2 regions of the Serratia marcescens subsp. marcescens ATCC 13880 genome follow, and region 1 is predicted to be linked to the other one. Evidence: predicted binding sites of a transcription regulator. Region 1 holds the regulator's gene; the other holds the start of a gene.
What was found. Region 1 encodes PhoB, which activates phosphate uptake and scavenging genes when phosphate is short. Its sites were predicted from a motif close to CTGTCATAAAACTGNCNNAT; they were not measured.

Region 2: the regulator PhoB is predicted to act here: its motif matches at 6,054-6,073, upstream of ugpB (sn-glycerol-3-phosphate ABC transporter substrate-binding protein UgpB).

The regions. Positions count from the first base shown of each region.
Region 1 covers NZ_CP071238.1:1,040,060-1,047,729, forward strand. Annotated here, with positions in the region: gene sbcC (exonuclease subunit SbcC) at 1-978, opposite strand, end outside; gene sbcD (exonuclease subunit SbcD) at 975-2,207, opposite strand; gene phoB (phosphate response regulator transcription factor PhoB) at 2,423-3,112, shown strand; gene phoR (phosphate regulon sensor histidine kinase PhoR) at 3,137-4,453, shown strand; gene J0F90_RS04875 (PstS family phosphate ABC transporter substrate-binding protein) at 4,468-5,430, shown strand; gene brnQ (branched-chain amino acid transport system II carrier protein) at 5,917-7,233, shown strand; gene proY (proline-specific permease ProY) at 7,307-7,670, shown strand, end outside.
Region 2 covers NZ_CP071238.1:226,001-233,670, reverse strand. Annotated here, with positions in the region: gene J0F90_RS01070 (hypothetical protein) at 1-22, shown strand, start outside; gene J0F90_RS01065 (AEC family transporter) at 3-959, opposite strand; gene ugpQ (glycerophosphodiester phosphodiesterase) at 1,020-1,757, opposite strand; gene J0F90_RS01055 (sn-glycerol-3-phosphate import ATP-binding protein UgpC) at 1,757-2,827, opposite strand; gene ugpE (sn-glycerol-3-phosphate ABC transporter permease UgpE) at 2,833-3,678, opposite strand; gene ugpA (sn-glycerol-3-phosphate ABC transporter permease UgpA) at 3,675-4,562, opposite strand; gene ugpB (sn-glycerol-3-phosphate ABC transporter substrate-binding protein UgpB) at 4,641-5,960, opposite strand; gene J0F90_RS01035 (aminotransferase-like domain-containing protein) at 6,148-7,335, opposite strand; gene livF (high-affinity branched-chain amino acid ABC transporter ATP-binding protein LivF) at 7,380-7,670, opposite strand, start outside.

The DNA of each region.
Region 1 (7,670 bases):
CAGCTGCGCCGAGTGCTGTTCCTGTTGTTGCGTCAGCTGGGCTGCCTGCTGTTGTATCGTCTGCAGCTCGGCGCGGCAACGATCGCGTTCGCCGCGCAGCGGCCGCAATTTCTCGGCCGGCTCGCTGAGCGCCAGCCGCTTCAGCTGTGGGGCGGCCTCCGCCTGCTCGCGCTGGGCGGTGTCCAGCCGCAATTGCCCCTCGCTTTGCTGTTGCCGGAGGCGTTGCCATTGCTGCAGCCAGCTCAGCGCCTGTTGCTGCCGCTGGGTTTGCTCGCCGAGGGCGATTTCCTGCGCGCTCAGCGCCGTCAGCTGTTCGGTCAGAGACTGGCGCTGCTCGTCGTTCAGCAGTTCGATGCCGCTGGCGCGTTGATGCAACGCATCCAGGTCGGTTTTGGCCTGCTTGTGCGACTCGAACACCTGTTCGGACAACCGCCCGTAGATTTCGGTGCCGGTCAGCTCTTCCAGCAGTTCGGCGCGATCGTTGGCGTCGGCGTTGAGGAACGCGGCGAACTGCCCCTGAGACAGCATCATCGATTTGGTGAAGCGGCCAAAGTCCAGCCCGGTGATGGCGGCGGTAAGCTCCAGCTTGTCGCGCACCTTGTCCGCCAGGATCTTGCCGTCCTCGCGGCGCGCCAGTTCGACCTTCGGCGCCTGCAGATTGCCGTCCGGCGCGTTTTTGGCGCGGCGCTGGCTCCAGAAGGCGCGATAGCCGACGCCCTTGACCTCGAATTCGACCTCCGCCAGCGATTCGGCGGTGTGGCGGGTCATCAGTTCATTCTGGCTCGGCGTGACGTTGAGGCGCGGCGTTTGGTGGTACAGCGCCAGGCAGATGGCGTCCAGCAGGGTGGTTTTGCCCGCGCCGGTCGGGCCGGTAATGGCGAACAGGCCGTTGCTGGCGAACGGCTCGGCGGTGAAGTCAATTTTCCATTCGCCCTGCAGCGAGTTGAGGTTTTTTAAGCGCAGGCTGAGGATCTTCATGGGTTGGTCTCCTCGGCGTTCTGCTGCACCGCCTCGACCACCTGGCGGAACAGTTGGTGCATCCGCCGTTGGCGCGCTTCGGGCATGTCGGCCTCCTGTGTCAGACGCCGTTCGAACACTTCGTTGACGCTCAGCTCGTTCAGCGTTTCTTTATCCTGCTGCGCGATCGCCTGGCGGCGCTGCTCTTTACTGCGCCGCAGCAGCACCACTTCCACCGGCAGCTCATCCGCCATCAGCTGGATGCGGCGCTGGATGTCGCTGAGGTAGTCCTGCGTCGCCACTTCGATATCCAGCCACACCGGCAGCTCGCCGGCATAGTCGGCAAATTGCCGCAGCTGCCGTTCGATCTCGGCCAGATCGCCTTTGATCAGTTGCATGGGCTGAAACTGCGGGATCGTTAACGCGTCTACCCGCTGCAAAGCGCCGTCGGCGAAATCGACCAGGAAGACGCTTTTGGCTTTGCCCAGCTCATCGAAACTGAGCGGGATCGGTGAGCCGCTATAGCGAATATGCTCCGATTTGGCGACGTTCTGCGCGCGGTGAATGTGGCCGAGCGCGATATAGTCGGCGGGCGGGAAGGCCTGCGCCGGGAAGGCGTCGAGGGTGCCGATATAGATGTCGCGCACCGAGTCGGAGGTGGTGACGCCGACGGTGGTCAGGTGGCCGGTGGCGACGATCGGCAGCGGTAGGCCCAGCTGGTCGCGGCGCTCGCAGGCCGCCTGATACAGCGCTTGGTAATGTTCGGCGATGGCTTCCTGCAGCGCCTGCTGTTTCTGCGCGCCGGATTCGCCGGCGCGGCTGGTGAGCAGGTCGCGCGGCCGCAGGAACGGGATGGCGCACAGCACCGCGCCCGGCTGGCCGTCGCGTTGGTTAAGCACCACGATCTGCTGTTCCGGGGCGCCCTGCGCGCTGGCGATCACCGTGGTGTTCAGGCAGGAGAGCAGTTCACGCGATTCGTTCAGCGTTGCGACCGAATCGTGGTTGCCGCCCAGCACTACCAACTGGCAGCCGGTGCGCTGCAGTTCCACCACGAAGCGGTTGTACAGCTCGCGGGCATAGCTGGGCGGCGAGCCGGTATCGAACAGATCCCCGGCGACGATCAGCGCATCCACCTGCTGCTGTTCGATCTGTTCGATCAGCCAGTTCAGAAAAGCCTGGTGCTCGGCGGCGCGGCTTTTGGTGAAAAAGTACTGGCCAAGGTGCCAGTCAGAGGTGTGGATCAGGCGCATGACACTCCCGGATGTGAAGATAATGGCGATGATTATAAAGGCCGCGGCGGCGGCTGTCCCGGCGCAATGATGATGACAACCGGATGATTTTTCTTTACTGCGGGAAATAATCGCTATGCTTACTGCCTATAACAGCCGGTTTTTTTCATAAAAGTGTCACAAAACTGACGCATAATGGCGCCCGAAAAGTCGCTAACACATTGGCAGGATTGACGATGGCAAGACGCATACTGGTGGTGGAAGACGAAGCGCCGATCCGTGAGATGGTGTGCTTTGTGTTGGAACAGAATGGTTACCAACCGTTGGAAGCCGAGGATTATGACAGCGCCGTGACGCGTCTGTCTGAGCCGTTCCCTGATTTGGTGTTGCTTGACTGGATGTTGCCCGGCGGTTCCGGCATTCAGTTTATCAAACATATGAAGCGCGAAGCGCTGACCCGCGATATCCCGGTGATGATGCTGACCGCGCGCGGCGAAGAAGAAGACCGGGTGCGCGGCCTGGAAGTGGGGGCGGATGATTACATCACCAAGCCGTTCTCGCCCAAGGAGCTGGTGGCGCGCATCAAAGCGGTCATGCGCCGCATTTCGCCGATGGCGGTGGAAGAAGTGATTGAAATGCAAGGGTTGAGTCTGGATCCGTCCTCCCATCGCGTAATGGCGAACGATCAGGCGCTGGACATGGGGCCGACAGAGTTCAAGCTGCTGCACTTCTTTATGACCCACCCGGAGCGGGTTTATAGCCGCGAGCAGTTGCTTAATCACGTCTGGGGCACTAACGTTTATGTGGAAGACCGTACCGTTGACGTGCATATCCGTCGGCTCCGCAAGGCGTTAGAAACCAGTGGGCATGATAAAATGGTTCAAACCGTTCGGGGCACCGGCTACCGGTTCTCAACGCGCTACTGATCGCGCCGCGCTGGAGAATATGCCGTGTTAGAACGTCTGTCGTGGAAGAGGCTGGCTCTGGAGCTGGCTCTTTTCTGTCTGCCCGCCTTACTGCTGGGGCTGATTTTCGGTTATCTGCCCTGGTTCCTGCTGGCCTCCGCGCTGGCTGCGCTGGTGTGGAATTTCTACAACCAGCTCAAACTCTCCCATTGGCTGTGGATCGACCGCAGCATGACGCCGCCGCCCGGCCGCTGGAGCTGGGAGCCGCTGTTCTATGGCCTGTATCAGATGCAGCAGCGCAACCGCCGCCGCCGGCGCGAGCTGGCGCTGCTGATCAAGCGCTTTCGCAGCGGGGCCGAATCGCTGCCTGACGCGGTGGTGATGACCACCGTCGAAGGCAATATCTTCTGGTGCAACGGGCTGGCGCAGCATCTGCTCGGCTTTCGCTGGCCGGAAGACAACGGCCAGCACATCCTTAACCTGCTGCGGTATCCGGAATTCAGCCACTATCTGCAACAACAGGAGTTTTCGCGCCCGCTGACGCTGCAGCTGAACAACGAACACTACGTCGAATTCCGCGTGATGCCGTATTCTGAAGGGCAACTGCTGATGGTGGCGCGCGACGTCACCCAGATGCGCCAGTTGGAGGGCGCGCGGCGCAACTTCTTCGCCAACGTCAGTCATGAACTGCGCACGCCGCTGACGGTGCTGCAGGGCTATCTGGAGATGATGGGCGACGAAGAGCAGGATGGCTCGCTGCGCAGCAAGGCGCTTAGCACCATGCAAGAGCAGACCCGCCGGATGGACGGGCTGGTCAAGCAGTTGCTGACGCTGTCGCGCATCGAGGCGGCGCCCAATGTCGACATGAACGAGCGGGTGGATATTCCGCTGATGCTGCGGGTGTTGCAGCGCGAGGCGCAATCGCTGAGCGGCGGCAATCACGAGATCACCTTCCGGGTGAACGAACAGCTCAACGTGTTCGGCAATGAAGATCAGTTGCGCAGCGCGGTGTCTAACCTGGTGTACAACGCGGTCAACCACACGCCGAAGGGCACCCATATCGAAGTCAGCTGGCAGCAGACGGCGCACGGCGCGCAATTCCAGGTCAGCGACAACGGGCCGGGCATCGCCGCCGAGCATCTGCCGCGCCTGACAGAGCGTTTTTATCGCGTCGACAAGGCCCGTTCGCGCCAGACCGGCGGCAGCGGGCTGGGGCTGGCGATCGTCAAGCACGCGCTCAGCCATCACGACGCGCGGCTGGAGATCCTCAGCGAACCGGGGATCGGCACCCGCTTTATCTTTACCTTGCCCAATCGGTTGATTGTTCCCGCCGCTTTATCAGAGAATGCGGTGAAAAATTAACGCGAGACACCGGTATGACCCGAATTACCCGAGGGCTGTTGCTTTGCCTGGCGCTGCTGGCCGGACGCGGCGCGCTGGCGCAGCCTGACGGCATGTTGGCGGGCAACCTGTCCAGCGTCGGCTCCGACACGCTGGCGAATTTGATGGCGCTGTGGGCGCAGGATTTCAGCCAGCATTATCCCAACGTCAACCTGCAGATCCAGGCCGCCGGTTCGTCGACCGCGCCGACCGCGTTGGCGGCGGGCGCCGCGCAACTGGGCCCGATGAGCCGGCCGATGAAGGCGGCCGAGGTTTCGGCGTTCGAACACCGTTACGGTTATGCGCCCCTGGCGGTGCCGGTAGCGGTGGATGCGCTGGTGGTGTTGGTGCATCAGGACAATCCGCTGCGCGGCCTTAACCTGCAGCAGCTCGATCGCATTTTCTCCGCCACCCGGCGCTGCGGTGAAAGCCAGCCGCTGACGCGCTGGGGCGAGCTGGGGCTGCGCGGCGACTGGGCGACACGCTCGCTGCAACGCTTCGGCCGCAACTCGGCGTCCGGCACCTACGGCTATTTCAAACTGCGCGCGCTGTGCGGCGGCGATTTCATGCCGCGCGTCAATGAGCTGCCTGGTTCGGCTTCGGTGGTGCAGGCGGTGGCCGGTTCGCTCAACGGCATCGGCTACGCCAGCATCGGTTTTCGCGCCAGCGGCGTGCGGCTGCTGCCGCTGGCGGAGTCGGGAGAAGACTATGTCGCGCCTACCGCCGCCAACGTGCGCAACGATCGCTACCCGCTGTCGCGCTATCTGTATATCTACATCAACAAAGCCCCCAATCAACCGCTGGAGCCGCTGACCGCCGCGTTCCTCGATCGCGTGCTGTCGACACCAGGGCAAAGCCTGGTCAACCACGACGGCTATCTGCCGCTGCCGCCGGCCGCCCTGCAGAAGACTCGTCAGGCGCTCGGGTTGCCACCGCTCGCGCCGGCCACGGCGCAATAAGCGACAAAAATCGGCGTAATTTTCGCCTTTTTTCACGGCAAAACGGAGCTTATACCACGCGAAAACCGGGCATTTATTGGCGTTTTCGCGCGGTAAAGCGATATATGCTTCACGTTTCGTGAATTCATTGTTCAAAAATGATACAAATCATGTAGTGTATATTTATTGATAGCCAATATGATCGACTGGTGGCTAAAGTTTATATGGTCGATAGCTCTGCTTTTCGCCGTGCGTCTTGCCTTGAAGCGCTATAAACGTTTACCTTAGCCTTCGTTGTCGGATTAAACCTCCATTTTTATAACTCCTAAAATTTTGCCCATCTTCATGAGCGGCCACTTTCGAATAGGGACATAAACGCCGGATCGACTGCGTTTAGGGTGCTTATTAGGCGCTGCGACGATCGGGCATGCCGGCAACCGGGTGGGGCGTTTCGCCACCACGCTATCGGACAATTTTTTTTCATTTGAACAGGCAACACGACATCGTATGAGTCATCGTTTAACGTCAAAAGATATCCTGGCACTGGGCTTCATGACCTTTGCCTTATTCGTTGGGGCCGGGAACATCATCTTCCCGCCGATGGTCGGCTTGCAGTCCGGTGAACACGTCTGGATCGCTGCGCTGGGCTTCCTGCTCACCGCCGTGGGCCTGCCGGTCATCACCGTCATCGCGCTGGCGCGCGTCGGCGGCGGCATCGACGCCCTCAGTTCGCCGATCGGCCGCGGCGCCGGCCTGCTGCTGGCGACCGTCTGCTACCTGGCCGTCGGCCCGCTGTTCGCCACGCCGCGCACCGCCACCGTGTCCTTTGAGGTGGGCATCGCCCCGCTGACCGGCGACGGCGCCATGCCGCTGTTCATCTACAGTCTGGTGTACTTCACGCTGGTGATCGGCATCTCCCTGTATCCGGGCCGTCTGCTCGATACCGTCGGCCACGTGCTGGCGCCGCTGAAGATCGTCGCGCTGGCCGTACTGGGCATCGCCGCGCTGCTGTGGCCTGCCGGCGCGCCTATCCCGGCGACGGCGGCTTATCAGAGCGTGCCTTTCTCCTCCGGCTTCGTTAACGGCTATCTGACCATGGATACGCTGGGCGCGCTGGTATTCGGCATCGTTATCGTCAACGCGGCGCGCTCGCGCGGCGTGAAAGACGCCGGTCTATTGACCCGTTACACCATTCTGGCCGGTTTGATCGCCGGCGTGGGCCTGACGCTGGTTTATCTGAGCCTGTTCAAGCTGGGCTCCGGCAGCGGCGCGCTGGTGCCTGACGCCACCAACGGCGCGGTGATCCTGCACGCTTACGTTCAGAACACCTTCGGCGGCCTCGGCAGCTTCTTCCTGGCGGCGCTGATCTTCATCGCCTGCATGGTGACCGCGGTGGGCCTGACCTGCGCCTGCGCCGAGTTCTTCGCGCAATACCTGCCGTTCTCTTACAAGACGCTGGTGTTTATCCTGGGCCTGTTCTCGATGGTGGTGTCCAACCTCGGCCTGAGCCACCTGATCCAGATCTCCATTCCGGTGCTGACCGCGATTTATCCGCCGTGCATCGTGCTGGTGGTGCTGAGCTTCACCCTGCGTTGGTGGCACAGCGCGCCGCGCATCATCGCGCCGGTGATGCTTGTCAGCCTGTTGTTTGGTATTCTTGACGCGGTGAAAGCGTCCAGCTTCCAGCAGCTGCTGCCGGCCTGGTCCACTCACCTGCCGCTGGCGGAGCAGGGGTTGGCATGGTTGCCGCCTTCGCTGCTGATGTTGGCGCTGGTCGCGATTTATGATCGGGTGTGCACGCGTTCCCAAGTGACCGCGCACTGATAATCCCCCGGCTAAATCCAGGGCCACGGACATGTCCGTGGCTTTTTTTCGTTTAAAACTATGGGTCATTTTCATGCAACAACAGTCACCCACCACTGCCTCCGACAATAAGCTGAAACGCGGCCTCAGCACGCGTCATATCCGCTTTATGGCGCTGGGGTCGGCCATCGGCACCGGGTTGTTCTACGGCTCGGCGGACGCCATCAAAATGGCCGGCCCGAGCGTGCTGCTGGCTTACCTGATCGGCGGCATCGTGGCCTTTATCATCATGCGCGCACTGGGGGAGATGTCGGTCAACAACCCGCAGGCCAGCTCATTTTCCCGCTACGCGCAGGACTACCTCGGCCCGATGGCGGGTTACATCACCGGCTGGACTTACTGCTTTGAGATCCTGATCGTCGCCATCGCCGACGTGACCGCCTTCGGCATCTATATGG
Region 2 (7,670 bases), 810 kb from region 1:
GGCTACGCCCGCACGCCCATAACGGTGAGGATCAGCGGCGTGGTGATCGCCGCCAGCACGGTGGACATCACCAGGCTGGTGGCGGCCGGGCCGGTGAGCGTATTGAACTGGCGCGACATCAGGTAGACGTTCACCCCCACCGCCATCGACCCAAGCAGCACCACAACCCGGGTCTCCATCGGCGGCAGATCCATCATCCAGGCCAGCAGCCAAATCACCAACGGCTGTACCAGCAACTTCAGCACGCAGATGGCGCTGCTCAGCTGCCAGCCTTCGCTGATGCGGTACTCGGCGAGCCCCATGCCAAGCACCACCAGCGACAGCGGCGCCGCCACCTGGCCGAGCATGCTGACCGGTCGATCGACGAAGTCCGGCAGCGGCAAGCCGGTCAGGCTAAACAACGTGCCGGACAAAATGCCGACGATCAGCGGGTTGGTCAGCACGCTGCGCGCGGTTTTAGCGAAGCCGCCCAGCGTCGGCGAGCCGTTGCGCGCCCATTCGATCGACACCGTCACCAGCGTCCACAGGATCAGGCCGTTGAACACCAGCACCAGCGCCACCGACGGGATCGCCGCCTGCCCCAGCATTACGCCGGCGATCGGTAAACCGAGCATCACGTTATTGGAGAAAATACCGCCCAGCGCAAACACCGATCCGGCGACGCCATCCAGCCGGAAGAGGTGCCGGGCGACCAGGCGGCCAAGCACGAATACGATCAGGCAACTGCCGAAGAACGCGATCAACAGCCGGGCGTCGACCGCCGGGCGCTGCGAGAAGTCGCACATCATGCGAAACAGCATGGCGGGCAAGGCGAGGGAAAACACGAAACGCGTCAGGCCATCGGTGATGCTGGAGGGCCATTTCCCCCAGCGAATCAGCCCATAACCCAACGCGATCAGGGCGAACAGCGGTAAAGACAGCACGATCTGGTGCCACAGTGACATCATAAAGCCTGGCATCGCATTCCTTCCGTTGGCGCGGCGGCAAGGCTTGTCGTCGCGGGATTTATCGGCGCCGGATTAAAAATCCGGGCCAATCAAATCTATCCGGTCGGTGCAAATGCAGTCAACGCCCCAGTCGAGCAGCAGGCGCGCGCGATCCGGTTGGTTGACGGTATACACCAGAATGCGCAGCCCGGCGTCTTTCAACGCGTTCACCCGTTCGGCGGTCAGCGCTTTGTGATCGATATGCAGCGAGACGCAATCCAGACGTTCGGTCAGCTCGCGCCAGTTGTCGTCCCAGTCCTCCAGCAGCAAGCCGCGCGGCAAATCCGGCACGGTGCGTTGCGCCGCCGCCAATGCTTCCACCGAGAAGGAGGAGAGCAACGGGTCGGTCTGCCCTTGCCACAGCAGCCGCGCCGCCAGCGCCACCACCCGGCCGGTTTCATCGTCGCTGCCGGTGGTCGGTTTGATCTCGATATTGGCCATCAGGCCGTGTTCCCGGCAGCGTTCCGCCACCTCCGACAGCAGCGGCAGCCGCTCGCCCTTGAAGGCCGAGCTGTACCAGTTGCCGGCGTCCAGCTGCACCAGTTTATCCCACGGCAGTTCGCCCGCCACGCCCCAGCCGTTGCTGGTGCGATCCAGCGTATCGTCATGCAGCAGGAAAATTTGTCCGTCCTGCGCCAGTTTGGCGTCGAACTCGATCATCTTGTGGCCGTGGCGCGCGCCGACGTCGATCGCCGCCAGGGTGTTTTCCGGTGCCAGAGAACCGCCGCCGCGGTGGGCGACAATATGAGGGTAAGGCCAGGGTCTCGTCATCAATCCATCCGTAATCCGCTGTGGGTGTCAAAGAAGTGCAGCGCCTGAGCAGGCAGCTGCAAATATAGCGTACTGCCCGCCGCCGGCAAGGTTTCATGCGACAGCCGCGCGATCACCCCGTGTCCGCCCCACTGGCCGTGCGCCAGATTGTCGGCCCCCAGCAGTTCCAACGTCTGCAGCTGCAGCGGCACGCCCTGGCCTTGCGCCACCAGCTGAATATGCTCCGGCCGAATGCCCAGCGTCAACGGCCGCCCCGCCCACTGCGGCTTGGCCGCCGGCAACGGCAGCGCCATGCCGTCCGTCAGCAGCAGCTGGCCGCCGTCGGCGCTCAGGGTGCCGGGCAGCAGGTTCATCGCCGGCGAGCCGATAAAGCCGGCGACGAACAGCGAAGCCGGCCGTTGGTACACTTCACTCGGGGTGCCGATCTGCTCCGCCACGCCCTTATTCATCACGATCACCCGCTGCGCCAGCGTCATCGCCTCCACCTGGTCGTGAGTCACGTACAGGCTGGTGGTTTTCAGACGGCGGTGCAGCTGTTGCAGCTCCAGGCGCATCTGCACCCGCAGCTTGGCGTCCAGGTTGGACAGCGGCTCATCGAACAGGAATACCGCCGGTTCGCGCACGATGGCGCGCCCCATCGCCACCCGCTGGCGCTGGCCGCCGGAAAGTTCGCGCGGCTTGCGCTTGAGCAGCGGCTCCAGCTCCAGAATGCGCGCCGCCTCCTCCACCCGCTGGCGGATATGATCCTTGCCGAAACCGCGGATCTTGAGGCCGTAGGCCATGTTGTCGTACACGCTCATGTGCGGATAGAGCGCGTAGTTCTGGAACACCATCGCGATGCCGCGATCCTTGGGCTCCAGATCGGTCACGCGCCGGGTATCGATATAAATATCGCCGCTGGTGGTGCGCTCCAGCCCGGCCACCATGCGCAGCAGCGTGGATTTGCCGCAGCCGGACGGGCCGACCATCACGATGAATTCACCGTCCGCCACGTCGAGGTCGATCTGTTTGATCACCGGCGTTTTACCGTCGTAAGACTTGGTGACCGCCTGTAGTTTTAATCCTGCCATCGTCGTTATTTCTCGCTATCAACCAGACCGCGCACAAACCAGCGCTGCATCAGAAGCACCACCGCCAGCGGTGGCAATAAAGTCAGAATCATCGCCGCCATCACCTGGTTCCACTGGGTCGGCGCGCCGGAAGTGGAGATCATGCTCTTGATGCCCGCCACCGCGGTGCCCATCGAGGCATCGCTGGTGATCAGGATCGGCCACAGGTATTGGTTCCAGCCGTAGATAAAGGTGATGACGAACAGCGCCGCCAGATTGGTTTTCGACAGCGGCAGCACGATGTCCCAGAAGAAACGCATCGGCCCGGCGCCGTCGATGCGCGCCGCCTCCAGCAGCTCATCCGGCAGCGTCATGAAGAACTGGCGCAGCAGGAAGGTGGCGGTGGCCGAGGCCATCAGCGGCAGCGTCAGGCCGGTATAGCTGTCCAGCAGGTTGAGGTTGGAGATCACCTCCACCGTCGGGAAAATGCGCACCTCCACCGGCAGCATCAGGGTGAGGAAAATCAGCCAGAAAAACAGGCTGCGCAGCGGGAAACGGAAATACACGATGGCGTAAGCCGACAGCACCGACACCGCGATCTTGCCGCAGGTGATCGCCAGCGCCATGATCACGCTGTTGAGCAACAGCAGCGAGAACGGCACCTTGAGGTTGCCCACGCCGCCCTGCCAGATATTGCGGATGTTCTCCCACAGGTGCCCGCCGGGCACCAGCGTCATCGGCACCTGAAACACCTGTTTGTCGTCCAGCGTGGCGGCGACAAAGGCCACGTACAGCGGGAACAGCACCACCAGCACGCCGATAATCAGCATCACATGGCTGAAGACATCCAGCCCGCGTCGATTCTCAATCATTGGTAGCGCACCTTACGTTCAACGAAGCGGAACTGGATCACCGTCAGGCCGATCACCAGCAGCATCAGGATCACCGACTGCGCGGCGGAACTGGAGAGATCCAACCCGGCGAAGCCTTCACGGTAGATCTTGTAGATCAACGTGGTGGTGGACTGCACCGGCCCGCCGCCGGTGGCGGCGTCGATCACCGGGAAAGTATCGAAGAAGGCGTACACCAGATTGACCACCAGCAGGAAGAAGCTCACCGGCGCGATCAGCGGCAGCACCAGATGGAAGAAACGCCGCACCGGGCCGGCGCCGTCGATGGCCGCCGCTTCCACCAGCGAACGCGGGATAGACTGCAGCGCCGCGAGGAAAAACAGGAAGTTATAGCTTATCTGCTGCCATACCGAGGCCAGCACCACCAGGAACATCGCCTGGCCGCTGTTTTGCGCATGGTTCCAGTTATAGCCCAGCCCGTTGAGGAAATGGGTAATCAGCCCCAGACCGGGGTTGAACAGAAAGATCCACAGCACCGCCGCCACCGCCGGCGCCACCGCGTAGGGCAGGATCATCAGCGTGCGATAGAGGCGGCTGCCGCGCAGCACGTAGTCCACCAGCGCGGCGAAGAACAGCGAAACCGCCAGCCCGATGCCCGCCACCAGGAAGCTGAAGATCAGCGTGGTGTAGAACGAGTCGAGGTAGTAAGGATCCTGGAACAGCTGTTTAAAGTTATCCAGCCCGACAAACTGGCTGGACAGGCCGAACGGATCGAGGCTCTGCACCGAATACCACAGCGCTTCGCCGGCGGGCCATAAAAAGAAGACGGCGGTAATCAGCAGCTGCGGCAGCACCAACGCATAGGGCAACCAGCTGCAGCCGAAACCGGGACGGGAAGATGACATAGCAGTTAAACCATTAATCGGGTACGGAAGGATCGGCGTGAAGACGCGAGCCCGGTCTGCCGGGCCCGCGACGCAGGGTTACTTGGTCGATGCTTCGAAGCGGCGCAGCAGCACGTCACCGCGCTGCACGGCGGCGTCCAACGCCTGCTGAGGCGTTTTCTTGCCGGTCCACACGCCTTCCAGCTCTTCATCCACCACGCTGCGGATCTGCGGCATGTTGCCCAGGCGCAGGCCCTTGGTGAACGGCAACGGCGGCTTGTTCAGCATCTGGCGAGTGGCGACGTCGGCCCCCGGGTTCTTATCGTAGAAGCCCTGCTGCTTGGTCAGATCGTAAGCCGCGGTGGTGATCGGCAGATAACCGGTCTTCTGGTGCCATTCGGCGGCGATTTCCGGCTGCGCCAGGTACTGCAGGAACTCGGCCACGCCCTTGTAGGTGGCGGCGTCTTTGCCGTTCATCACCCACAGACTGGCCCCGCCGATGATGGCGTTTTGCGGCGCGTTTTTCGCGTCGGCGTCGTAAGGCATCATGCCGACGCCGTAGTTGAATTTGGCGTAGTGCTTGATGTCCGCCAGCGAACCGGAAGAGGCGGTGGTGATAGCGCAATCGCCGTTGTAGAACTTCTCGGTGGATTCGTCTTTGCGGCCGAAGTAGGTAAAGTCGCCCTTCTTGTTCATCGCTTCGAGCAACGCGATATGCTTGACCTGCAGCGGTTGGTTGAACTCCAGCTTGGCGCTGGTGCCGCCAAATCCGTTGTTTTCACTGGCGAACGGCACGCCGTGCCAGGCGCTGAAGTTCTCGAGTTGGATCCAACCCTGCCAGCCGCTGGCGTAACCGCACTTCATGCCTGCTTCGCGCAGTTTGGCGGTATCCGCCGCCAGTTCCTGCCAGGTTTTCGGCGGCTGATCCGGATTCAGGCCGGCCTTTTTGAAAGCGTCTTTGTTGTAGTACAGCACCGGCGTGGAGCTGTTGAACGGCTGCGACAGCAGATGGCCGCTCTTGTTGTCGGTGTAATAGCCGGCCACCGTCGGCACGAACACCGACTCGTCGAAGTTGATGCCGGCCTCTTTAAACACTTCGTAGACCGGCTTGATGGCTTTGCTGGCCATCATGGTGGCGGTGCCCACCTCGTAAACCTGCAGGATCGCCGGCGCCTTGCCGGAGCGGTAAGCGGCGATGCCCGCCGCCAGGCTCTGTTCGTAGTTGCCTTTATAAACCGGCACAATCTTGACGTCGCTGTGCGACTGGTTGAAGCGATCCGCCAGGGAATCCACTTCCTTACCCAGTTCGCCTTCCATTGAATGCCAGAACGGGATTTCCGTCGCCGCCAGCGCCTGGGCGCTGACCGCCAGGGTCAATGCGACGCACAGCGTGGTTTTGCGAATAGCGTAGGTGAGCATGCCTAACTCCTGAAAAAGCTGGTGTAAAAGCGCGTGAGCGAAAAGAATCAGTTTTTTGTTCGGAAGCTAACATGCCATGCGCGGATGACAGAAAAATAACCGTTATATGACAGCCACATGACGGCAAGGTGAAGTGAAGATGGCGGTTTGATGTCGGCGGCGGGCATCGGCTCCGCCGCCGCGAGGATTACAGCGAACGGCGCAGGCGCGCCACCGCTTCTTGCATCTGCTGCTCGGTGGCGGTGGCGAACGACAGGCGGAAGGTCGAACGATCCGGGTTGTCGGAGAAGAAGTATTCCCCCGGCACGAACACCACGCCCTGCTGCAGCGTGGTGTTCAGCCATTCGGTGGCGTTGAACGGCTGGCGGAAACGCGCCCACAGGAACATGCCGCCCTTCGGCTTATCGAAGGTGATGTAGTCGCCCAGCTCCTGCTCCACCAAACCGGCCAGGATCTCGCCCTTTTGCTTGTAGGCGGCACGGATCTTGTCGATCTGCGCCGGCAGGCGATCCAGGCCGAGGTAGCATTCGACGATGCTCTGCGACAGGGCGCTGGCGTGCAGATCCGCCGCCTGTTTGATGATCGCCACTTTATGCAGCAGGAACGGCGGCAGGATCGCCCAGCCCAAGCGCAGGCCCGGCGCCAGGATCTTGGAGAAGGTCGAGGTATAGATGATGTGGTCGGTGTTGCCCAGCACCCGCTGCGACACCTGATGCAGCGTCGGGTGGCGCTCTTCGGTGAAACGCAGTTCGCCGTACGGATCGTCTTCGATGATCAGGAAGTTATGTTCGGCGGCCAGCTTCACCAGCAGTTCGCGGCGCGCGGCGCTGAGGGTAATGCCGCTGGGGTTGCCGAAGTTCGGCACCACGTACACGCCCTTGATGCGCTGGGTTTTCAGCAGTTCGGCCAGCTCTTCCACCACCATGCCGTCGCTGTCAGACGAGACCGACATGATGTTGGCCTCCGCCAGTTCCAGCGTTTGCAGCGCCGCCAGGTAGGTCGGGCGCTCCACCACAAACACGTCGCCGGGATTGACGATGGCGCGCATCACCAAATCCAGTGCCTGCTGCGAGCCGGCGGTGACCATCACCTCTTCCGCGCCAGCGGTGACGCCGCGCTCGGCGCACAGCGCGCAAATGCGCTCACGCAGCAGCGGGCTGCCCTCGGTCAAACCATACTGAAACGCGCTTTTCGGCTGTTCGGTGATCGCCTGCTGGGTGGCGATGCTCAATCCTTCGAAATCGAACAGCGCATCAGAGGGGATGCCGCCCGCCAGCGAAATGACGTGTTCCATCTTGCTGTGCTTAAGCAATTCACGGATGGCCGAACTTTTTACGTTAACGATGCGCTGCGCGAGTAACCCTTCTGTCTTCATTTCTTCTTCTCGTACCTGATTATTTTAATTCGTAGGGGGGCGGATTAACCGCCCAGATACGCCGACCTCACTGCTTCGTTGGCTAACAATGCAGCCCCCGTATCTTCCAACACCACGCGGCCGTTTTCCAGCACATAACCGCGGTCCGCCAATTTCAGCGCCTGATTGGCGTTTTGCTCCACCAGGAAGATGGTCATGCCCTCTTCCCGCAGCTGCTGAATGATGTCGAAGATCTGCTGGATGATGATGGGCGCCAGCCCAAGCGAAGGTTCGTCGAGCAGCAGCAGCTTCGGCTGGCTCATCAGCGCGCGGCCGATGGCCAGCATCTGCTGTTC